DNA from 3 places in the Salibacterium lacus genome. Region 2 is predicted to be linked to each of the others. Evidence: predicted binding sites of a transcription regulator. Region 2 holds the regulator's gene; each other region holds the start of a gene.
The links. Region 2 encodes LexA, which represses DNA repair genes until DNA is damaged. Its sites were predicted from a motif close to CGAACATATGTTCG; they were not measured.
Positions count from the first base shown of each region.

Region 1: the regulator LexA is predicted to act here: its motif matches at 1,691-1,704, upstream of uvrB (excinuclease ABC subunit UvrB).
Region 3: the regulator LexA is predicted to act here: its motif matches at 2,600-2,613, upstream of ACFSUB_RS10955 (type IA DNA topoisomerase).

Region 1 covers NZ_JBHUML010000002.1:1,572,723-1,580,916, reverse strand. Annotated here, with positions in the region: gene ACFSUB_RS08920 (S41 family peptidase) at 1-261, shown strand, start outside; gene ACFSUB_RS08915 (PDZ domain-containing protein) at 374-1,567, shown strand; gene uvrB (excinuclease ABC subunit UvrB) at 1,802-3,778, shown strand; gene uvrA (excinuclease ABC subunit UvrA) at 3,785-6,670, shown strand; gene ACFSUB_RS08900 (DUF4097 family beta strand repeat-containing protein) at 6,829-8,022, shown strand; gene ACFSUB_RS08895 (PspC domain-containing protein) at 8,036-8,194, shown strand, end outside.
Region 2 covers NZ_JBHUML010000002.1:708,611-716,804, forward strand. Annotated here, with positions in the region: gene ACFSUB_RS04485 (CcdC family protein) at 1-427, opposite strand, end outside; gene ACFSUB_RS04490 (YneF family protein) at 612-836, opposite strand; gene sirA (sporulation inhibitor of replication protein SirA) at 954-1,382, opposite strand; gene tkt (transketolase) at 1,609-3,606, opposite strand; gene ACFSUB_RS04505 (DUF896 domain-containing protein) at 3,804-4,043, opposite strand; gene ACFSUB_RS04510 (YneB family resolvase-like protein) at 4,175-4,846, opposite strand; gene ACFSUB_RS04515 (hypothetical protein) at 4,851-5,060, opposite strand; gene lexA (transcriptional repressor LexA) at 5,224-5,847, shown strand; gene glnA (type I glutamate--ammonia ligase) at 6,351-7,697, opposite strand; gene ACFSUB_RS04530 (MerR family transcriptional regulator) at 7,773-8,171, opposite strand.
Region 3 covers NZ_JBHUML010000003.1:65,400-73,593, forward strand. Annotated here, with positions in the region: gene ACFSUB_RS10950 (DMT family transporter) at 1-286, opposite strand, end outside; gene ACFSUB_RS10955 (type IA DNA topoisomerase) at 417-2,576, opposite strand; gene ACFSUB_RS10960 (2OG-Fe dioxygenase family protein) at 2,719-3,525, shown strand; gene ACFSUB_RS10965 (DUF2584 family protein) at 3,557-3,799, opposite strand; gene ACFSUB_RS10970 (SDR family oxidoreductase) at 3,976-4,614, opposite strand; gene ACFSUB_RS10975 (DMT family transporter) at 4,670-5,602, opposite strand; gene ACFSUB_RS10980 (MATE family efflux transporter) at 5,827-7,209, shown strand; gene ACFSUB_RS10985 (YndJ family protein) at 7,136-8,194, opposite strand, start outside.

The DNA.
Region 1 (8,194 bases), 860 kb from region 2:
CAGGTGAAAACCGCTCAGACGATGCTGCAGGCTCTCGGTCATAACCCGGGCCGGACGGACGGATATTTTGATGAACAGACGTCTGAAGCGGTGCGCAGTTACCAGGAATCTGCCGGCGAACTGCCTGTTACCGGTACGATTGACGAAGAAACAGCCGGGCGGATGAATCAGGATCTGATGGAAAAGGTGCAGAACCGTGAAAACGACAGACAGTTCAATGAAGCGTTGGATTTGATGAATGACAAATTGACGAACCAGTAATGGAACAAAGAGGCCGGGCGCTGTCAGCAGGGAAGAACAGTGGCACCGGCTTCCTAAATCAGCCGGACGTTCTTTTTTAAAGGAAGGTCTGCTTGGAGAAGGAGGAACCGGGATGAATGATATCGGCTGGGAGCTGTTATATGGGATAGGGCGTTTTTTCGCGCATCCGCTGACCTATCTGATTCCGATTGTCATGTTCGTTCTTGGATGGCGCAGAGTGGTGAAAGAACGCCGCGACTTTCACACCCGGGTATTTCGTGCGGTATTTGACGTTACCGCACCGCTGCTCCCGGGATTGGCTGCGGGTCTTGCCGGCTCTGCAGCCGCTTTGCTCCTCGGTGTTACAGTCCCGTTCTCCTTTCTCGTGCTTCTTTCTCTTTTCACAGGTTTGATTCTGTTGTCTGGAAGAGTGAAGTGGCTGTCCCCGGCATTCACGGTCAGTGCAGCGGTTCTGCTGGCTCTGATTCTCCCGCTTTGGGATACGGGAAGCCCCCGTGTGGATGCGTGGCTGCAGGAGCTGGGAGCATCTGATTACCAGGCAGTGCTCTTCTGGCTCGCTGTTTTGATTATTCTGGAGAGCGTGCTCGTTTTCCGGAGCGCCCGGTTTTTCACCTCGCCGCTGACGGTGAAAAGCAGCCGCGGAAAATGGCTCGGAGCGCACCGGATGCGGCGGATCTGGCTCCTTCCCTCCGTCTTTTTTATTCCCGGAGGTATGCTTGATGCCGTGTCCTGGTGGCCGCTTCTTCCGGTTGGAGAGGGAGGACTGGCACTCTTTTTCTTTCCTCTTGCTGTGGGGACGGACTACACGATTTATCATACGCTGCCAAGACCAGCTCTGCAGCAGATGGGACGACGGCTCTGCCTGCTCGGTCTTGCCGCCGGAGCAGGAGCGGGGCTCTCCTTCTACTATCCGCAGGCTGTTCTGTACACGGCAGCTGCCGTCTTTGTGCTGCGCACAGCTCTTCAAGTTTGGCAGCGCATGGAAGACCACGGGAGGCAGCCCTTTTTTCAGCCGGGTTCCCGCGGGGTGAAAATCCTGGCCGTTCTTCCGGAGTCGCCGGCAGCAAAAATGGGCATGACCGCAGGAGAGATTATATGGAAAGTGAACAACATTCCGGTTCATTCGAAAAAGGAACTTTACTATGCTCTTCAGAAAAATTCCGCCCACTGCCGGCTGGAAGTGATGGATACAAACGGGGAACGCCGCCACGTACAGTCCGCCTTATATGATAATGAGCATCACGAAATCGGAGTACTGACGGTAAAAGAAAACGACGACTTGCCGGCGTCCGGTATACAGGGTTGATAGGAAAAGGATCGTTGAAAAGACGGAGCCGGGGTGACAAATCCCGCTCCGTCTTTTCTTATGGGAGCTTATTTCTGCATACTGTGCCCCGCTTGAACCATGTCTTTTTACTCGAAATAAAAACGAACATATATTCGAACAAGCCGTTTAATTTGATGGAAGATGTGGTATAATGTATAAGCGGTAATAGATAAGAAGGAATACATTTGAGTGTATAAAATGGGGGATAATGCGATGAATGAAACATTCGATCTCGCTTCCGGCTATGACCCCCAGGGTGACCAGCCGGAAGCGATAAAAGCTTTGACAAAAGGCATTGAAGAGGGCACAAGACACCAGACCCTGCTTGGTGCGACCGGTACCGGGAAGACGTTTACGGTATCCAACGTTATTCAGAATGTGAATAAGCCCACCCTCGTTATGGCTCACAACAAAACACTTGCAGGCCAGCTGTACAATGAATTTAAAGAGATGTTTCCAAACAATGCTGTCGAGTATTTTGTCAGCTATTATGACTATTATCAGCCGGAAGCCTACGTTCCTTCCACTGATATGTTTATAGAAAAAGACGCCAGCATCAATGATGAAATAGATAAACTCCGCCACTCTGCCACGAGTGCGCTTTTTGAACGAAATGACGTGATTATCGTGGCGAGTGTCTCCTGTATCTACGGACTTGGTTCACCGGAGGAGTACCGCGAGCTTGTTCTGTCGCTCCGTAAAGATATGGAGAAGGAACGGAACGCTTTAATGCGGGACCTTGTTGATATCCAGTATGAACGAAACGATGTGAATTTTGTGCGCGGAACATTCCGGGTACGCGGTGATGTGGTGGAAATTTTCCCGGCGTCCCGGGATGAACACTGTGTCCGCGTTGAATTTTTCGGTGACGAAATCGACCGGATTACCGAAGTCGATGCGCTGACAGGAGAAGTACTCGGGGAACGCCAGCACGTCGCGATTTTCCCGGCTTCCCACTTTGTAACCCGCGAAGAGAAGATGAAACGCGCCATCGAAAATATTGAGAAGGAACTGGAAGAACAGCTGCAGGCCTTTCGTGATAACGGCCGGGAACTGGAAGCCCAGCGCCTGGAACAGCGCACGAAATACGACCTGGAAATGATGCGGGAAATGGGTTTCTGCTCGGGGATCGAAAACTACTCCCGTCATTTGACGTTCCGAAGCGCCGGAGAATCCCCCTACACATTGATGGACTTTTTTCCGGAGGATTTCCTGCTTATCGTTGATGAATCCCACGTGACACTTCCGCAGGTGACCGGCATGTACAAAGGCGACCAGGCCCGCAAGCAGGTGCTTGTAGACCACGGCTTCCGCCTTCCATCCGCCATGGACAACCGTCCGCTCCAGTTTGATGAGTTTGAAAACCGGATGCAGCAGGCGGTCTACGTCTCGGCAACTCCGGGGCCGTATGAACTGGAACATTCCCCGGGCGTGGTGGAACAGATTATCCGGCCGACCGGTCTGCTTGATCCGACCATTGAAATCCAGCCGATTGAAGGTCAGATTGATGACTTGATCGAACGGATCCATGAACGCCGGGAACGGAAGGAAAGAGTGCTGGTCACGACGCTGACGAAAAAGATGGCCGAAGATTTGACGTCTTACTTAAAAGAAGTCGGCATCCGTGTGAAATACCTGCATTCCGAAGTGAAGACGCTGGAGCGCATTGACGTCGTGCGGCAGCTGCGGCTCGGTGAATTTGATGTGCTGGTCGGCATTAACCTGCTCCGGGAAGGCCTTGACATACCGGAAGTTTCCCTCGTCGCCATCCTGGACGCTGACAAAGAAGGATTTCTCCGTGCCGAACGCTCGCTTATTCAGACGATGGGGCGTGCGGCCAGAAATGCTAATGGACATGTCGTGATGTACGCAGATAAGATAACCCGCTCGATGAATACGGCGATGGAGGAGACCAACCGGCGCCGGGCAATCCAGAAAGAGTTTAATGACACTCATCATATTACGCCGACGACAATCCAGAAAGAAATTCCGGAATTGATCCAGGCGACGATTTCTTCCGAGGAAACGAGTGACTTTGACAAACCGGCGCTCGATAAGATGAGCAAAAAAGAACGGCAGAAAGTAATCGATGAGATGGAAGAAGAAATGAAGACGGCCGCCAAAGATCTTCAGTTTGAACGGGCGGCGGAACTTCGTGACATGTTACTTGAATTAAAAGCGGAAGGATGACGTACAATGCCGGTAGATAATTTAGAGATTAAGGGAGCACGGTCCCATAACCTGAAAGACATCGATGTAACCATTCCACGCGGCAATCTGGTCGTCTTGACAGGACTGTCAGGTTCGGGGAAATCCTCTCTTGCTTTTGACACGATTTACGCCGAGGGCCAGCGCCGTTATGTAGAGTCCCTGTCAGCTTACGCCCGTCAGTTTCTCGGCCAGATGGAGAAGCCGGATGTCGATTCCATTGAAGGCCTTTCCCCGGCGATTTCCATAGACCAGAAAACGACGAGCCGCAACCCGCGTTCCACGGTTGGCACTGTCACAGAAATTTACGACTACCTGCGTCTGTTGTTCGCCAGAGTCGGACGGCCGATCTGCCCGAACCACGGTGTTGAAATCTCTTCGCAGACGGTGCAGCAGATGGTGGACCGTATGATGGAATTTCCCGAACGCACGAAGATGCAGATTCTCGCACCAGTCGTTTCCGGACGTAAAGGAGAGCACGTGAAACTGCTCGAAGACCTGAAACAGAAAGGATTCGTCCGTGTCCGCGTGGACGGGGAAATGCGTGAAGTAAGTGAAGAAATCAACCTGGAGAAGAACAAAAATCATGATATTGAAGTGGTAGTGGACCGGATTGTGATAAAAGAGGGAGTCGAAACACGGCTGTCGGATTCCCTCGAAACGGCACTTGATTTAAGCGGCGGCAAAGCGATGGCAAACGTCATGGACGGTGAAGAGCTGCTCTTTAATCAGCATCATGCCTGCCCGCACTGCGGATTTACGATCGGTGAACTGGAACCGCGTCTGTTCTCGTTCAACAGTCCATTTGGTGCGTGCCCGACGTGTGACGGGATCGGCAGCCGTCTGGAAGTGGACAAAGAACTTGTCATTCCTGACTGGGACCGGACGTTGAATGATCATGCCATTGCAGCATGGGAGCCGACCAGTTCCAATTATTATCCGCAGCTGCTTGAATCTGCGTGCCGTCATTTCGATATTGATATGAAGGTTCCGGTGAGAGACCTGCCGAAAGAGAAACTGGACATTCTGCTGCACGGCAGCAATAACGAACGCATGACGTTTCGTTACGAAAATGACCGCGGCGGTATCACAGAACGAAACATTTACTTTGAAGGCGTGCTGAATAATATCTCGCGCCGCTACTACGGAACCGCATCGGATTTTATCCGGGATCAGATGGAGCAGTATATGGCCCGCACGAACTGCCCGACTTGTCACGGGAACCGGCTCCGGAAAGAAAGCCTGGCTGTCAAAATAGCGGGGCGGCACATCGGAGAGGTAACAGACCTCTCGATCAAGGATGCCAAACAGTTCTTTGAAGAACTGAATCTCTCGGAGAAAGAACTGACGATTGCACGTCTGATTCTGCGTGAAATCGAGGAACGTCTCGGTTTTTTGATTAATGTCGGTATTGATTATCTGACATTGAGCCGGGCAGCCGGAACACTGTCAGGCGGGGAAGCGCAGCGGATACGGCTGGCCACCCAGATCGGTTCCTCTCTGATGGGCGTGCTCTACATTCTCGACGAACCTTCCATCGGCCTGCATCAGCGTGATAACAACCGTCTGATTCGGACATTGGAACGGATGCGGGATCTTGGCAACACACTGATTGTTGTGGAACATGATGAAGATACGATGCTCGCGGCCGACCATCTTGTGGACATTGGTCCTGGAGCCGGCGTCCACGGAGGTTATATTGTATCCGAAGGACCGCCGGAAAAAGTGAAAGAGGATGAAGGTTCGCTTACCGGTCAGTATCTTTCCGGGAAAAAATTCATCCCGCTCCCGGCAGCGCGCCGTAAACCGGATAAACGACAGGTGAAGATCAAAGGAGCAAAAGAAAATAATCTCCAGAATGTGAACGCGTCCATTCCGCTTGGTCTTCTGACCGCTGTGACCGGCGTGTCCGGATCCGGAAAAAGTACGCTGATTAATGATATCCTGTATAAAACCCTGTCCCAAAAGCTTCACCGCGGCAAAGAAAAGCCCGGCGCCCATAAAAAAGTGGAAGGCATCGAGCAGCTCGAAAAAGTGGTCGACATCAACCAGGCGCCGATCGGCCGGACACCGCGCTCCAACCCGGCTACGTACACAGGCATGTTTGATGACATCCGCGAAGTTTTTGCGATGACAAATGAAGCGAAAACGCGGGGATATAAAAAAGGCAGGTTCAGTTTCAACGTGAAAGGCGGCCGCTGCGAGGCGTGCAAGGGAGACGGCATCATCAAGATTGAGATGCACTTTCTGCCTGACGTGTACGTCACCTGTGAGGAATGCGGCGGCACGCGGTACAATCGTGATACACTGGACATACGCTACAAAGGTAAAAATATCGCGGATGTTCTCGCGATGACGGTGGAAGAGGCTCTGGACTTTTTTGAAAACATCCCGAAAATCCAGCGCAAAATCCAGACACTGTATGATGTCGGACTTGGGTATATTAAGCTCGGACAGCAGGCGACAACCCTGTCTGGAGGCGAGGCGCAGCGGGTGAAACTCGCAAGTCAGCTGCAGCGCCGTTCCACCGGTAAGTCCCTCTATATTCTCGATGAACCGACAACAGGGCTTCATGTGGATGATATCGACCGTCTGATGAAAGTACTCCAGCGTCTTGTGGATAACGGGGACACAGTCATCATTATCGAGCATAACCTCGACGTGATTAAAACCGTCGACCACATTATTGATCTTGGACCGGAAGGAGGAGACGGCGGCGGCCGTATTATTGCATCCGGCACACCGGAAAAAGTGGGCGGGGATGCGGATTCCTACACCGGTTATTACCTCAAGCCGATACTCGAACGCGAAAAGCGGCGCATGGCTGATCGGTTGGCGGAAGCCGAACAGGTCGCCGAGCCGTCTTCATCCTGAGACGGCGCTGTCCGTCCGCTGCCCGAAGCCGGCCGGCGCAGCGGCTGATTTTTCCCGGGAAGCTGAAACCGTACCGGCACCGTTTGCGTAAAAACAGGTAAGACAGTCTGAATGGTTGCACCGTACCCTCATATTACTTAAAAAGGAAGGGATCAATCATGGAGGAAGAACGCAAGCTGATCTTAAAAATGGTGGAAGACGGAAAGATTTCGCCTGAAGACGGAACCAAACTGCTGCAAGCCATGAATTCGGACGACGGGGAAAAAGAGACGCAGGAAAACAGCCGGTCGGTTTCCGGTCCGGAGTCAGGTGCTTCCCGGCAGAATGAAGAGAAAACAGAAGCTCCCGCGGAGACCAGTCTGCCGACCCAGGCTTCCGGAAACCGTCAGGACAGCCGTTCGGGCTGGGATACGGAGTGGGACCGGGAAAAGCAGGAAGACAGTTCAGGGGCAGCGACCGGTTTCTCTGATTTCATCGACAGTGCTGTCCGGAAAATCAAAGAGCTGGATCTGGATTTTAATTTCGGTCCATACCAGGAAGTGCATCATATTTTCCAGCACAAAAACATGGAACAGACGTCTCTTGATATATCGCTGGAAAATGGATCACTCGAATGGAAACCTTGGGATGAAGCGGATGTGAAACTTGAATGTGACGTAAAAGTATACAAAAGCCGGACCCGGGAAGAGGCACGCCGGGAATTTTTGAAGGAAACAGTGTTTGAAGTGGACGACACGCATCTGCGTTTCTACACGAGAACGAAAGCCTTGAAAGTCGACGCCGTAATGTATGTCCCGCGCCGGACGTATGAAAGCCTGCATCTGTACACGTTTAACGGGCACTTGAGAGGGGAAGATGTAAAAGTAAACAGTTTCTCCGCCAAAGCCGTGAACGGCAGTCTCACCATCACACAGCCGGATACGATGAAATGTCACCTCGAAACGGTGAACGGTCCGGTCAAAGTGACGGGAGGCCGTCTGGATGTCGGTGATGTGAAAACAATGAACGGCACGATTGAACTGAATTCAGATATACGCGATCTGGAGGCGGAGTCGGTCAACGGCACCATCGATGCATTAATGAGAGTCAGTCAGGATGCAAGAGCCGCCCTTTCTGCAACAACGGGGAGTATTTTTGTTACAGTACCCCGGGAAATAAGAACAGAAGGGCACCTTCGTACCAATGTGGGCAACTATAATCATTCGTTAAGCGATATGGAGATTCATGAAGAGAAGAAAGATTTTATTCAGAAATCGCTGCGCTTCACATCCAATATGGGAGCATCCCCGCGTCTGCGTCTGAACGCACAGACGAAGACCGGATCCATTTCTGTGAAACCCGAAGACAGCTGAGGAGGCAGATAGGATGAAAAAATTAGTTCGAAGCCGGACAAACCGAAAACTGGCCGGGGTATGCGGCGGAATTGCCGATTACTTTGGAGTGGATCCGACGCTGATCCGCATTATTACCGTTGTTCTGTTTTTTGTAACATGGTTTTTCCCGGTTCCCATCGCTTACCTTGTG
Region 2 (8,194 bases):
TGAAAATACGCCACGGAATAATCATGCCGTAGGCAAGAATAAAGAACATTCCCGCCAGCTCCTCTACGTTAATAGCATCTCCTATCAGCAGCTTGAACACGATTCTTGCGGCGAGCAGCGTGAAAAGAAGAAACACAAACGCTTTGGAACGGACCATGTAAATGTCACTGTCCCTTATTTCAAAACGGGAGGTTTTCATGAGAAGCAGGGAGAAGACGAGCCCGACGGTGAATGCTTCAAGAATCTGGGAAGGTTCAAGCCGGGTCGGTTCGTATACAAACATGAGAAAACCAGTGGACATAAAAAATGGCGGCAGAATGATTTTTTTTACCGTTGCCGGTCTCTTGATGGCTTTCATCCGGATAAAAATGGCGGCCAGTGCCACCATCGCTGCTCCGGCAGTGGATAACAGCAGCATGGCATTCATAATTAAGGCCAACTCCCATTCCCTGACTGCCGAAGCAGCAGGGTTATCTACTTCTTATCATTATTTCCATGATACAACGAAAAAAAGCCGGGATGCAATCTCATCCCGGAAAACATCAAGCAGAGGCTGCTTTCCCGGCAGCCGTTTCATACCATCTGCGTCCAGAAAAGCAGCCTCATTTAAGCTATTTTTTATCCTGTTGTTTCTGCATAGCTTTCATCATTTGATTTATCTTCTTCTGTGATGGGTTTTGTCCCATCTGCGTCATCATGACCCGGAGCATCTGCTCATCAATGGGTGGATTTTTCTTTAAGTAATTCATCATCGTTTTGCGGGCAATAAAAAACCCTAATGCAGCACCCGCCAATAGACAAACAACACCGACGAGTACAAACCAAAGCCAGTCCATCCCGTTCATTTCCTCCTTCTGCTACGTTACAGCGATACGTATATCATCATTACAATAATTGACCTCTATCATTATAACGTATCCCCGGGCTGTTGGAAAGAGGAACTCCTTTTTTGCTCATAAAACGGAATAGACCTTAAGTGGTTTCAGCCAACCATACGTTTCTTTTTTCATATTGACCGCAAAGAAGTATGGAGAAATTTTCTTGAAGCAGTCAAACACCTGCCACTCTTCTCTGGCGTCTCCGGCATGATTAAAAATAATCTGCCGGTCGTCCAGAAAAACCGTGCTGCCGGATCGTGCCCGCGTGTAAATGTCACGACTTTTTTTCTGAAATCCTGCTTTTTGTAAATCTTCATCGAGTGAATGGATGAAGTATGGATACAACAGAGGCTCGGTAATATAGTAAATCTGTTTTTCCAGAAGCGGACGTGCCCATTCATAAGCCTGATCGTAATCAAGAAATAAACGGTAGAGCTTGTCCTCGCCCTGGTAATATTGAAGCGCCACTTCTTTTGTAATGATAATCAGTTGATATCTTGTCATGGATATGCACTCCTTTCACCTCTTATCGGGAGCAGCTGCTGGTGTGATGTACAAGACCAGCATAACCAATAAAGTGTGAAAGACCTGTCATTTTCTGAATATAAAAACAACTTTTTTTGTCGAACAGCCCTTTTTTCTCGACGTATCAAAACAACCTGTTGTCAAAATAGAAAAAAGACTGCCCTTCCCCGGAATGTCAGTCCAGGAAAAGACAGTCTCTTTGTTATCACTTGGAGTCAAGAAGGGTTTTCACCCGGGCCGTGACGTTTTCAACCGTGAATCCAAACTTCTCGATGTTCACATCACCTGGTGCCGATGCACCGAAACGGTCAATGCCGAGCACACCTCCATAAGCTCCTGTGTATTTATACCAGCCGTGGGAAGCACCCATTTCAACAGCCAGCGCCGGCACACCTTCGGGAAGCACCTTGCGTTGATAGGAGACCGGCTGCTGATCAAAGGAATGCCAGCTCGGCATGCTGATCACATTCGCCTGAACACCCTCTTTCTCCAGAGCCTGGGCCGCCTTCAGTACAAGGGAAACTTCCGATCCGGAAGCAAGAAGCAGTACATCGGGGGCGGGGCTGGTTTCTGCAAGAATATAAGCCCCTTTTCTGACACCTTCTTCCGCATTTTCAGCCGTGCCGGGCAGTGTAGGCACACCCTGTCTTGTCAGCACAAGCGCTGTCGGAGTATGGGTGCTCTGCAGGGCCGTCTTCCATGCAGCCACCGTTTCATTTCCGTCAGCCGGACGAATCACGTTCATATTAGGAATGGCACGAAGGGAAGATGTCTGCTCAATCGGTTCATGGGTCGGACCATCTTCGCCGACGGCAATACTGTCATGGGTGAATACGTACGTGACCGGCAGTTCCATTAAGGCGCTGAGACGCAGAGCGGGCCGCAGGTAATCCGAGAACACCAGAAACGTGGAAACGTAGGGATGAACACCGCCGTGGAGCTTCAGCCCATTTCCTGCTGCTGCCATAGCGAACTCACGCACACCAAACCAGATATTACGTCCTGCGTAATCATCTCTGCTGAAATCCGTTTCTTCCTTAATCAGCGTTTTATTGGAGCCGGAAAGGTCAGCCGAACCTCCGAATAACGAAGGCACCGATTTTGACAATGCCTGGAGCGCCTCGCCGGATACTGCACGTGTTGCCGCCTTTTCATCCGTGTAGACAGGAAGATGCTGTGCCCAATCGTCAGGCAGGTCTCCCTGAACGGCAAGCCGGAACTGTTCTGCAAGCTCAGGGTACTTTTCTTTATACGTATCAAACAGCTTGTTCCATTCTTTCTCTTTTTCGGCCCCTTTTGCTTTCAGACCGGCAAAGTGTTCTGTCACTTCCGGAGGAATATAAAAGGAATCCTCATAGGACCATTTGTAGGAATCCTTTGCAAGTTTTACTTCGTCTTCACCAAGCGGAGCTCCGTGAGCCGCACTTGAACCACCTTTATTGGGAGCACCGTAACCAATTTCGGTTTTCACCTCAATAAGGGAAGGGCGGTCACTGTCTTTTGCTTCCTGCAGTGCTTTTTCTATACCTGCCAGATCCGTACCGTCTTCAACGAAAACGGTGTGCCAGCCGTAAGCTTCATAGCGTTTCAGAACATCTTCGGAGAAGGCCTGATGAAGATCCCCATCCAGGGATACATCGTTGGAGTCATACATGAGAATAAGACGGCTTAACTGCAGATGCCCTGCAAGCGAAGCCGATTCTGCAGATATTCCTTCCATCAGGTCCCCGTCTCCGCATAATACATACGTGTAGTGATCAACAAGGGAGATATCTTCCGTATTATAGGCTGCCGCAAGATGCCTTTCCGCCATGGCCATTCCGACACCCATGCCGATTCCCTGTCCGAGCGGGCCGGTGGTCGCTTCCACTCCCGGTGTATCGCCAAACTCCGGATGACCCGGTGTTTTACTACCCCACTGCCGGAAGTTTTTGAGTTCATCCAGCGAAAGATCATAGCCGGAGAGATGAAGAAGGCTGTACAAAAGCATGGAGCCGTGACCTGCCGACAGAACGAACCGGTCTCTGTTAAACCAGTCCGGGTTGTCCGGATTATGGTTCATAAAGGTTGACCATAGTTTATACGCCATCGGTGCCGCCCCCATCGGGAGACCGGGATGGCCTGAGTTTGCTTTTTCCACGCTGTCAATCGATAGGGTTCGTATCGTATTGACGGCTAGTTCTTCTACATTACCTGTTGTCATTATGTTCCCTGCCTTTCTTTTCGGAAAGCTTCATATGTATATTGTATCTCTTATCTTATCATAAATGTAAATGTCCCAATGCACAAGCCTCGACAGAACACCAAAATAGAAGTAACCTTAAAAAACCCTGATGAACCAAGCAGCTCATCAGGGTTTTACCGTTTTATTAATCTATAGGCAGTTGGAAGACTTTGCTGTTAACTGCGGTAATGGGGATTATTTCGTTTCGCTTTTTCCAGTTTCTGAGGCGTGACATCATCACCTTCCGGATCCACCACTTTAACAGACTGGAGCTGACTTTTGAACGAGGAACGGAATTTCGCCAGGTATTCATTACGAAGTTCATGCTGCTCGTTTTCTTCCTGTTCTGTTAATCCTGTCGTTTTAGAACGGCGGGCCAGTTCATTGATCCGGTCAATCTTTTCCTGAGAAAGCATAGGCCTAGATTACCCTCCCTTTGCTCCTTAATCATTCCATATTCAATGTAAATCAGAACGTATTGAAATGCAAACGAATCTGCTTACAGTGAGAGTGTATGAATAGCAGTCCGCTATACTGAAAGGCACGTTTATTCCATTTCCTCCTGATTCGATTCATATGTATACTGTCCTTCGATATACTCTTTATATCTCCGGTGGACGGTCGCTTTCGATACAGAATAACCAAGTCCGCGCAGCGTGGCAGCAATATCGTAAAAAGGGAGTTCCCTTCTGCGCAGTCGTATGATTTCTTCAAGCGGCGCTTCGATTTTCTTTCTTCCTCCGCCGCCGTTTTCGGGAAGGTTATCCTCCGGATGATAGCCGGATTCCACCGCGCGCTTCATCCCGCGCTTTATCTTTAGATTGTGGAGCCGCCGCTGCTGTTCTTCCACCATCGACAAAATATCCATCAGCATGGTGTCATTGTCCGACAGCTGCAGCCTTCCTTCATCGCGCACAGTATAAACCGGCACATCCAGCGCGGACAATTGGTGCAAAAGGGCAATCTTTGCATTTCCGCGGCCCAGCCTCGTCTCGTCCTGGACGCAGAGAACATCTGCTTCCCCGGCGCTGAACAGGTCCATCATGTCAAGAAGCCCGTCCCTTTCAAGAGTATAGCCCCCAGCCTCCTCTTTAATCGTCTGCCGGATATGAAACCCATTGTTCTGCGCCAGCTGAAACAGTTCTTCCTCCTGCCGTATCAGGGAGGTCTGCTGTGTCTCTTTTGCAGTACTGACGCGGCAGTATATCATGCAGCTTATCATATTATTCCTTCGCTTTCTCTTCGTAATTTACCGTCCAGTCATAACTCAGTATATCAGACGGCTCCTCCTGTTTTACAGTATCGGCATATCCGCCCGTTTCCTCCGGTGTCTGCGACCATTCCACCACAGCAATAAGCGTAACAATAGAAAGAATAAAAAGCAGCAGAATCATCCATTCCTGTAGGCTGATCCGTTTCCATCCGAAATTCATCTCGACCCCTCCAAATATGAGAATATCTGTTCTGTCATAAACTACTTTCAGTATATAAAGAACTATTGTTCCCGTCAAGGAAAAATTAGAACGGGTGTTTGCGGACGTATGTTTTCCATGATATAATAAACACAATAAATTTATGGAAAAAGAGGTGCACCCTATGCCTAAACTCTCCAAAAGACAACAGCAGATTCTCGACTATATAAAAGACGAAGTGAAACTGAAGGGCTATCCTCCTTCCGTCCGTGAAATCGGTGAGTCAGTCGGACTGGCATCGAGCTCCACCGTCCACGGCCACCTTGCCAGACTGGAAAACAAAGGCTATATACGCCGCGACCCGACGAAACCGCGGGCCATTGAAGTTCTTGAACTCGAAGAGGAAAATTTATCCATATCGGAAAGCCAGGCGGTTTACGTTCCGGTTCTCGGGAAAGTCACGGCCGGGGAGCCGATTACAGCGGTGGAAAACATCGACGAGTATATTCCCCTACCTGATCGTATGGTTTCCGATGAAAAAGTATTCGTCCTGACAATCGAAGGCGACAGCATGATCGAAGCCGGGATTTATGACGGGGATATGGTTATCGTCAAACAGCAGCAGACAGCCGATAACGGGGATATAATCGTCGCAATGACAGAAGAACTGGAAGCAACGGTTAAACGGTTCTATAAAGAAAACAACTACATCCGTCTTCAGCCGGAAAATGCTGCAATGGAACCTATTATTCTGGATAACTGTACCATTCTCGGAAAAGTGTCGGGCGTCTTCCGCACCCTGCATTAATACTTATACCGCCGGATGGAATCATATATCACGCAGCATACAAGCACGTGTCTCAAGCCTCCCCGGCAAAGAAGACACGGTGAGCACCAGCGTACCGATACCGCGCTTGTACTCTGGAGTGAAAGCGTAGTATTTTGACGGACCAACAGCTTAACTATAAAAAAATTCCGAATGATTCTTCTACGAATCATTCGGAATTTTTTTATCTATTGATGGTTTTGTCCCAGACTCTTTTTTATACTGTTCTACTAACCGCAGTATTTTATTGTTTTTCTCTTACCATTCAATCAAAGGAAATCAAATATATAAAAAAGCGGAGGAAAAACAGCTGCGTCTTCTGCCTCAATTCTCTCCTTTCTCCATTGACTCCATGGAGCTTTCTTTTTTTCTGCCTTGATTCTCCGAATTTATCTATCGATTCTCGTTCCAACCACCTCACCTGCACTAAAAACCGGAAACAAAGAAAAACCCTGCCACCGCTTTGGTGACAGGGTTTCTGCTTTTTAATAGGTGGAAAGGAATTGTTCTCTTTCCCAAGGGTGAACCTGGGAGCGGAACATATCCCACTCAATTTCTTTTGCTTCGGCAAAGTGCTCGATGGCATGGGAGCCGATAGCGTTGACGAGTGTTTCATCGCTGAGAAGGTTATCAAGAGCAGCGCGCAGATCTCCCGGGAGATCCTTGATTCCTTCTTCTTCCCGTTCTTCTCTTGTCATAACATAGATGTTGCGGTCTGTTGGTTCCGGAGCGCTCAGTTTGCGCTTAATGCCGTCCAGTCCGGCAGCAAGCATGGAAGCCATTGCAAGATACGGGTTCGCCGCCGGGTCCGGACTTCTTACTTCAATACGCGTACTCATGCCGCGGGAAGACGGAATCCGGACAAGCGGACTTCTGTTACGAAGCGACCATGCAACATATACAGGGGCTTCAAAGCCTGGTACAAGACGCTTGTAGGAGTTAACAATCGGGTTCGTAAGTGCAGTAAAGGCCTGAGCATGCTCAAGGATGCCGGCGAGGAACTGCATCGCTGTTTCACTTAGCTGGGAATCGGTTTTCTTGTCATAAAACGCGTTTTCCTTGCCTTTGAAAAGGGACATGTTGCAGTGCATGCCGGAACCGTTCACACCGAACAGCGGCTTTGGCATAAAGGTTGCGTGCAGTCCGTGTTTTCTTGCGATTGTCTTAACAACCAGTTTAAACGTCTGGATGTTGTCACACGTCGTTACAGCATCCGCATATTTGAAGTCAATTTCATGCTGTCCCGGTGCTACTTCATGGTGGGAAGCTTCGATTTCAAATCCCATGTCTTCAAGCTCGAGAACGATGTCGCGGCGGCAGTTTTCCCCGAGGTCGGTCGGAGCAAGGTCAAAATAACCGCCTTTATCGTTCAGTTCCATGGTAGGCTCGCCGTTTTCATCATTTTTGAAGAGGAAGAATTCCGGTTCCGGTCCAATATTGAAGTCGGTATAACCGAGATTTTCCGCTTCTTTCAGTACGCGTTTCAATACGCCGCGCGGATCCCCTTCAAACGGTTTTGGTTCTTCGCCCGGAGCACCAGGCTCATATATGTCGCAGATGAGACGAGCCACTTTGCCTTTTTCCGGAGTCCAAGGGAATACAACCCAAGTTTCAAGATCCGGGTATAAGTACATGTCAGATTCTTCGATGCGGACGAAACCTTCAATGGAGGATCCGTCGAACATCATCAGGTTGTCCAGCGCCTTGTCAAGCTGGTCATACGGGATTTCCACATTTTTAATGATCCCCTGGAGATCGGTGAACTGCAGACGAATAAATTTTACGTTTTCTTCCTCAGCCATTCTCATAATGTCTTTTTTTGTAGTGGCCATGACGTAATCTCCTCTCTTGTAGATAAAAATGAATATGAAATCCTCCGCCGGACGGCAGAAGAAGGTTCATCAAAACTAATGAAAAAATCGTGAAAGCTGTCCCTGAATCATGGAGGACCTTCCCTGGGGTCCAGCCATCATCACTTCTTTCTGCAGATGGCGCCTCAGTTCTTTGTCGCTCATGGTTTCAGTGTTTTTAAGCGCCGGGGCGGGGTTCTTCTGTTCCTGTTCAACCCGCAGTTCGAAAATTTCCCTGATACCGGAAATATTTACTCCCCGTTCAATCAGGCTTTTGATTTCCAGAAGTTTATCGACATCGTTGAAGGAAAACTGGCGCTGGTTCCCTTCCGAACGGGACGGGTGAACCAATCCGTTTTCTTCGTAATACCGAATCTGCCTGGCCGACAACTCTGTCAGTTTTTTCACAATACTTATGGGAAATAAAGGCATGTTCCGCCGGACATGATCATTCATCTGGCTGCCTCCTTTCCTCATTT
Region 3 (8,194 bases), on a different contig from region 2:
CGATAACTCCTAAAAGCAGAATACCTATGAACAACAACTTCAACCCATCCACCGGCTCCTGAAAGAACACCATGCCGCTGACGACAGTTCCGACCGTTCCAAGTCCCGCAAAAACAGCATACGCGGTTCCAACCGGCAGGTTCTTTCCCGCGGCAACCAAAAGATAAAAACTCACACCGATACATACCATCGTCATTATCCACTGCCCCGGGGTTTCCGCGTGCTTCAGTCCAATCACCCAGCCTACCTCAAAAACGGCTGCTATCACTACTATCAGCCATCTCATCATGCCTTCCCTCCTGAAAAAGCCGGCATCCTCACGTGGATAATTGCGGCGGATACATTAATGTTTCCTCTTTCTATCATTGTATAGACCCAATCATTTTTTGTCCAAAATCCGGGATTTCAGGAACAGATCAGGACGAGCGAAAAGAAAATTCCGTTTTGCCGTTATTCCACACGAGCGCTGCGTCAAAGGACCGCTTCCCTTCAAACCCTTCAATAACCGGAGTTTTCCCTTTTTCACACAACGCACGGATGTGTGCTTTCGTGATGGTTTTTCCGAGGATCGTCCGGTTGAACGTCTGCCGGCAGCCATTGCTGTACTCCGTGCAGCCGTAGAACGTTTTCCGAAGTACAATACTTCCTTTCCCGCAGGAAGGGCACGCCGCGATTGGGGCATTCTGCTGACGTTTTGCGCCGCTTTTTCCTTTCTTCGGTGCCGGAAGCCCTTCTTTTGGAATTTCCATGTTTTCTACTTCCTGCGCCGCCGTACTTACCAGTTTCGTCGTGAAGGACGCCGTGTTATCAATAAAAGTCTGCCTGTCAGCCTCTCCTTCTCCGATTCTGCGCAGAAACAGCTCCCATTTTGCCGTCATTTCAGGCTTGGACAGAAGGGATCCCTGTACCGCTTCGCAGAGCACCTCCCCTTTTTTCGTCACATGGACAATGTTCTTCTCAACCTGGATGTACTCCTGGCGTATTAACGTCTTAATGATTCCGCTTCTCGTTGCTTCGGTGCCGAGGCCTTCCACTTCCTGCAGTGCGGCTTTGGCTTCCTCGTCTTCTTCCACCAGTCTCCCGCACGTTTTCATCATATTGATAAGATTACCTTCTGTGTAGGGTTTCGGCGGTTTTGTCATCTCTTCATGAATCTGCACACGTGCGCCTGCTTCCATTCCCTGGTTCAGAGGTGGAAGCTCCGGAAGCTGTTGTTTGGAGGGGCTGCCCGAGATGTCAAACAACGTTTTCCATCCTCTCTGATTCTCGACTTTCCCTTTACTTAAAAACGCGAGTCCCTTCACATCGGTAGTAACTGTCGTTTCTTCATAAACATAATCCTGATGAAAAACAGCGAGCACGCTTTTTATGATCTCCTCATACAGGTTCTTCTGTTCACGGGTCAGCTTTTGCAATACAGCTTCTGAAGGAACTTTCCTGGTCGGAATAATGGCATGGTGCTCTTTCACTTTGGTGTCGTCGACATACCGCTTTAGCGCGCGGGGTTCCTGCGTTTCAACATTGTCTCCGGTCACCCGCTGCCATCCGGTGATATTTTGTTTAACGTAGCTGTATTCACTGTTTGTAATATGACGGGTATCGGTTCTTGGGTACGTCACGAGTTTCAGTGGTTCATCATACAAGCTCTGTACGATTTCAAGCGTGCGGGACGGGCTGTATTTATATTTTTTGTTCGCCAGCGTCTGCAGGCTCGACAAGGAATGCAGCATCGGGGGTTTCTCCCGCTTCTCCTTTACGTCCACCGCCGCAACCCGTCCGGTTTCCTTCTCCTGGATACCGTGCCTGTGGAGCAGATCCGCTGCGTTTTCTTTCGATGAATAGGTTTCTTTTAGTTTCCCTTCATATTTCCCCGCCTGCGTTTTAAACGCGGCCCTGATCTCAAAGTAAGGCTCCGGTACGAACCGTTCAATCTCTTTCTGGCGGTCATAAATCAGTTTGAGTGTCGGTGTCTGCACTCTTCCGACACTAAACACATGCTGCAGTCCTTTCTTCTGCAAAAGCAGGGTGTAGAGCCGGCTTGCGTTCATTCCAACAACCCAGTCCGAAATCTGACGGGCCTGGGCTTCCTGGTACAATGGATGAAAAGCTTTTCCGTCCTGCAGCCGTTCAAACCCCTTTCGCACTTCTTCTTTCTCGAGACTATTGATCCAGAGCCGCCGCTGCGGCTTGCTTGAGACACCGGCTTCGTGAATAATGCTTTGGGCGATGTTTTCCCCTTCACGGTCGCAGTCGGTGGCGACGATGATAGAATCGGCCTGTTTGAGCAGACGGCGCACAATATGAAACTGTTTTTTCGTCTTCTGGGCCGGACGGAACTCATACGTGCCCGGCAGCATCGGCAGCTGCTGGAGATCCCACCGTTTCCACGATGCTTCATATTCGGCCGGGCTTTTTAGTTCGATGAGATGGCCGACTCCCCATGTCAGTACGGCTCCTTCCGGAAAAACAGAACAGGCGGGAATTGTCATGTATCCTTCCTTTTTCTGCCCTTTTGGGAATGCGGCGGCATACGCTTTCGCCTGACTTGGTTTTTCTGCGAGAATAACCGGCATCATGCATGCTCCTTCCTGGATGATATCGAATGTATGTTCTTTTCAGTATATAGGATTTCACTTCGTTTCGAAATGCTTTCTCTTATCGGCGGGAGGAAAAAATGATAAACTTTTAAAGGAATTCTCATAGATGGAGGTCATAGCTGTGAGTCAGTTAAAAGAAGCAGGATACGAATATTACCATTTAAAAGATAAAATAAATTATCCGGGTATCGACGATGATCTGGCTGCGCTTCAGCATGCCTTTGACCACCTCCCAGCCGATGAATACGCTCCGCACCTGAACCGGTACCGTCGTTACGGGCGGGCGCTTGTGATGCCGGGCACGCATGACGTGACGTGGCTTCCGGAAACATGGGTCGACGGTCATGCCTATTATGAATATTTTCAGGGAAGCTTTAATCCGGAATATGTGGGAGAATACCGGCGGTTCCCGGCTCTTTGGCAGTGTTCAATGGAAAACAGGCTGCTCCGGGAAATGATACGTCAGGACTTCAGGGAAACGTTTTGGACGAGAGAAGATGCGCTGATGCCTTTTCACGCAGGCGTGCATTTTGTGAAACTGAAGGTGGAAAATCCGGGCGATGTGGCGGTGTCTTCACCGAACACCCTCCATCAGGACGGGGAACCGTTTACGTTTGCCCACCTCATCCGGCGAAACAACATAAGCGGCGGGTTAAATGCAATTTCTGCACCCCGGCACCGCGGCAAAATGCCGGCGGATATCCCGCAGGATGATATTAAGCAGTCCTTTTACCTGGATGAGCCTCTTGAGTCCTACAGTGTATATGATCCACTTGTCACGCATTATGTCGGGGATGTTGAAAAAGGGGAAACAGACGGTCCGGGGGAACGGTCCGCCATCCTGATTGATTATCAGCCGACGGTTATTGCCGACCCTGATCAGATTAGAAGCACACGGGGTAATACGGATACCATGATTTACGTATAGAAGAAGATGCCTGCGGGGAACAGGTCCTGCATTAATTCACTGAAGACAGGGAAACGAGTTCATAGAAAAGGGTTGTCCGCCCGGAACTCCATTCCACTTTTGTAATGACCGCCGTTCCAAACGGCGGTTTATTCTCTTCCATTTGAATATCAATTTTCGAATCAAGCGGATACAAATGGTATCCGTCTTTCACAAGACGAAACGATCTATCCCCAAGCCGCTCTGCCTGATTATGCGTAACGATTTCTCCGTTTACTTCGATGGAAAATCCCATGATCCATTCCACCCTTCCTTTGCACCTTTAAGATAGATTTCGACACTGTTCGGATAATTCCTTCCAAACCCTTAAATATTTAAAATAAATAAGAGCACTGCACGAATTGGCAGCACTCTTTTCTTTCCCCTTTTTCGACATCATTTCCCGGGAAATATAAAACATAACAAGGCAGCCTACAGCTTATTCAATGCTTCGTTTACCGAGCGGTCTCCTGAGGAAAGCTCAAACGTTTTATCACGCGCTTTGTTGTGTGTTAACGAAGCAATCATTACCGCAGCGGCGTCTTCCCTTGAGATACTTCGTTCATACGCATCTGTGAATCGTTCTTTTATTTCCACTAACCCGGTTCCTTCTCCTGGAGTAAGAGAACCTGTCCGGATAATGGTATGGGTCAGCCCGCTGCTTTGCAGGTGCGCATCTGCCGTTCCTTTGGCTTCCAGGTAATATTTATCCGGTCCGGACGGCTGGTCCGCCCCGATGCTGCTCAGCATAATAAATTGGTGAACCCCCTGAGCCCTGGAAGCATCAATCAGTTTTTTCGCACCTACCTGCTCCACTGCGAGGATCTTTTCAAGGTCGGCTTCGGGTCCGGAGCCAGCAGCAAAGAGAACAGCATCCATTTCTTTTGGGGCTTTTGACACATTGTTCTCAAGATCCGCTGTCACGATGTAATCTGCTCCCCATTCCCTCATTATTCCGGCTTGATCATAATCGCGTACCATGGCGTGCACTTCATGCTCGGGCTGTTCGGCAAGAATACGTACGAGAATCTGTCCGGTATCCCCGTGGGCACCAGCCACCAAAACCTTCATCCCTGATCCCTCCTCGTTTACCTATCTTTACCCTGATTTTATCACATACAAAACCTTACATGGCATTCCCGTTGTCGGAAAAATAACGTCTCTGTCTTTTAGATGTGAATTTATTTCCATTGGAAAAGACAGATAGAATAATGGAAGAAAAAACGAGAACGATTCCTGCGCTCTGCCATCCCGTTAATTCGTCCCCGAAAACAAGAACCCCGACTATTATACCGACAATCGGTTCAATGGTTGCAAGGACCGCGGCATGGCTGGATTCAATATATTTTAACCCGGCTGTGTACAATACATAGGCCAATATGGTGGATACAAGGACACTGCCTAAAGCATATATCCAGACTATCGGCTCCAGAAACGGCATAAGGTTTTTTTCGATGCCGCTGACCGGCAGAAGAAACGCTCCCCCGCACATCATCGAATAAGCCGTAATGGTAACAGAATGGTATTTGCGGCTGACGGATTTTCCAATAATACTGTACAGTCCGCAGAAAAATCCGGAAGCCAGCCCGAAAAACACAACAGATACGGTTAGGTTCATGGAACCAAACGGAAAAAAGCCGGCAACAAGGCTGCATCCGGCCGTAGTCAGCACTACGGCTCCGATTTTATTCACGGTGAACGCCTCCTGGAATACAAACCGGGACATCAGCGCCACAAAAACAGGACTCGTATACAACAGAACGACCGCCACCGACAGGGAAGCCTGTTCCATAACCGTGAAATAGAACCAGTTAAATAATGCGATGCTCACAACCCCCAAGCCGATGAAATAAGGCAGGTCCCGGAGGTGGATCTTCAGAAGATAAGGCCGGATGATACCTACGATACTGAACAGGATAACCATCGACAGCACCATTCGTATCGTTACGACATGAATCGGGGAAAATCCAAACATATAGAGGCGCTGAACAAACAGTCCGGTCAACCCCCAGAAAGAAGCTCCCAGCATTGTTATACCATAGGCAGCAACAGATCTCATCGTCTCACCTTCTTTGCTTTAAAATGATATAAAGATTCGTCCCCTCAGGAACGATTCCATCTTCTCACCTTCAGCCTGTAAATACGACAGGAACAAGCTATTATATTAAAATAGTTTTGACGTTCTTTGACGTACAATCATATCCACCCTTTATATCTTGCCAAAACCAGGAGAAATTGCTATGTTAAGCATGGTTTGAACCATGATGTCCGGAGGCTTTATTTATGTACCACGCCATCACCATGTTAGAAAAAATCAAACTTTTCGCTGTCATTCTATGGCCGATTCTCGTGACGGAATTAAGTTATTTCGGCATGAATCTCATTGATACCATCATGTCCGGCCAGGCCGGCACCAATGACCTGGCCGGCGTTTCGATCGGATCCAGTTTATGGCTTCCCGTCTTTACCGGTGTAAATGGAGTCCTTCTTTCCATCACGCCGGTGATCGGCCAGCTGCTCGGCAGAAATGACCGGCGCAGCATCACAGACATCGTGACACAGGGCTTTTATATTGCGATTCTTTTCGGTCTTCTTATCCTTGGAGCGGGATGGATCTTCCTCGATCCCGTGCTGTCGGTCATGTCGCTCGATCCATCGGTGCACCACATTGCCAAGCATTATCTGATGGGTTTGTCCTTTGGCGTCATCCCGTTTTTTCTGTCGATGGTGGTACGCAACTTTTTTGATGCGCAAGGATACCCCCGCATCACAATGACGATTATGCTGGGCGTTCTGCCGCTCAATTTTCTATTTAATTACTGTCTGATATTCGGGAAATTCGGAGCGCCGGAAATGGGAGGAGTCGGCGCGGGATATGCTACTGCTCTATCGTACGGGGTTGTACTGCTGTTGAGTGCTGTCATGACATTCCGGGTGGAAATCATGAAGCCGTTCCGGATTTTCAGGCGGTGGACCGCTCCTTCATGGAACGCCTGGAAAAAGCAGCTGCGTATCGGTATACCGCTCGGCTTGTCGCTGTTCTTTGAGGCCAGTATTTTTTCCGCGGTCACGCTTTTCATGGGGGCGATGTTTGATACGGTGACGATTGCCGCCCATCAGGCGGCGTTCAGTTTCACATCCATCATTTTTATGATTCCGTTAAGCATCTCTCTTGCTTTAACGATTGTCACAGCGTTTGAAATCGGTGCCCAGCGGCTGGACCACGCAAAGCAGTACACCCGGATCGGGGTGGCATCGGCCGTGTGTATTATTTCTATTTCTTCCTGTTTGATTTACGTGTTCCGGCAGGATATCGGCTGGATTTACACAAATGATCCTGAAGTGGCGGCGCTTGCGGGGCAGTTCCTCGTGTTTGCGATTTTCTATCAATTTTCCGACGCCGCCCAGTCGACCCTGCAGGGAGTGCTGCAGGGATACAAGGATGTAACGGTTCCTTTTTTCACGTCGTTTGTATCTTACTGGCTGTTCGGCCTGCCCGCCGGTTATATGCTTGCCGCTTACACCGCACTCGGCCCTTTCGGATGGTGGCTCGGTATTACGGTCGGATTAACCTCAGCTGCCGTCGGTTTTTTCATTCGCCTGCGAATCGTCCAGCGCCGTCATGCCGACTCCCTTGACTTTTCATCAAAGGCAGGCAGTACGTAATCCTAAGGAAACGAAAACGACCTATCGCCATGGTATGCTCGGCTTCCAGTATATCTTCTTTCGTCTGCTTCATGTTAAATGTTTCCCGGAGCGGTGTTTTCCATGTCCAGCGGCCGGCCGTAACATAAATACCCTCATCCCCACAGACATCAGATCGTTTGCGGCTCGTAAGAACAAGCGCACCGTCTTTGCCATTATCGGGCCGGAGAATGCCTGTCATCACACCAACCGGAAGAGGAAGCCCTACATTAAGATACGTGACATCCTCTTTCGTGTGATGAGAATACACCGCTGTGAACACCGGACTGCCTGTACCTGCATGGCTGCGCAGCCAGACACGTGGGTCCGGGCGTCCGTCCTGCTGCTCCCCCACACTATACATTTTTCCTTCCATGTCCCCTTTTCCTGTTGGCGGAACATTAATCTGTTTCATTTTCTTACTGAAATAAGACGAAGCACGATATAGAAGAGAAAAACGCCACTGAATGTCCGCTTTCATACGGAACCGGTCCGTGTGTGTATGAAACGCGCTTACAAGCGGAGAAAGCATCTCTGGATCAAAATCTTTTCTTTTATATGCATCCCACGAAGCAATCAAACCATCTGTGGCGTGAAGCCGCTGATTCTGTTCTATGCGTTCTGCAATATTCTCTTTTCCCCGCAGTCTGCTGACGGGAAATGAATGATAACCTGCTCTTGGTCCGGGAGATACGAGAGCCCACCCGATCAACGCAAGAATGGAAAAAGCGAATGCATTCCAGGCGCCGTGCCACGGAATCATTCCCGCTATGCCGATTACTTGGTAACCAGCAGCACGTCCTGTGCTGTAAAGAATCGAAAGTGTCATCGTCCCTATCAATATGACCGAGGAAATAGTTATTGTTATTTTTGAAAACAGCGGCATCGAGAAGGCTTCCTTTATGCTCCATCCTGCAAACCAGTACAGAAATACGACATACATGCCGACAAGCACCGCTTCAAGCGG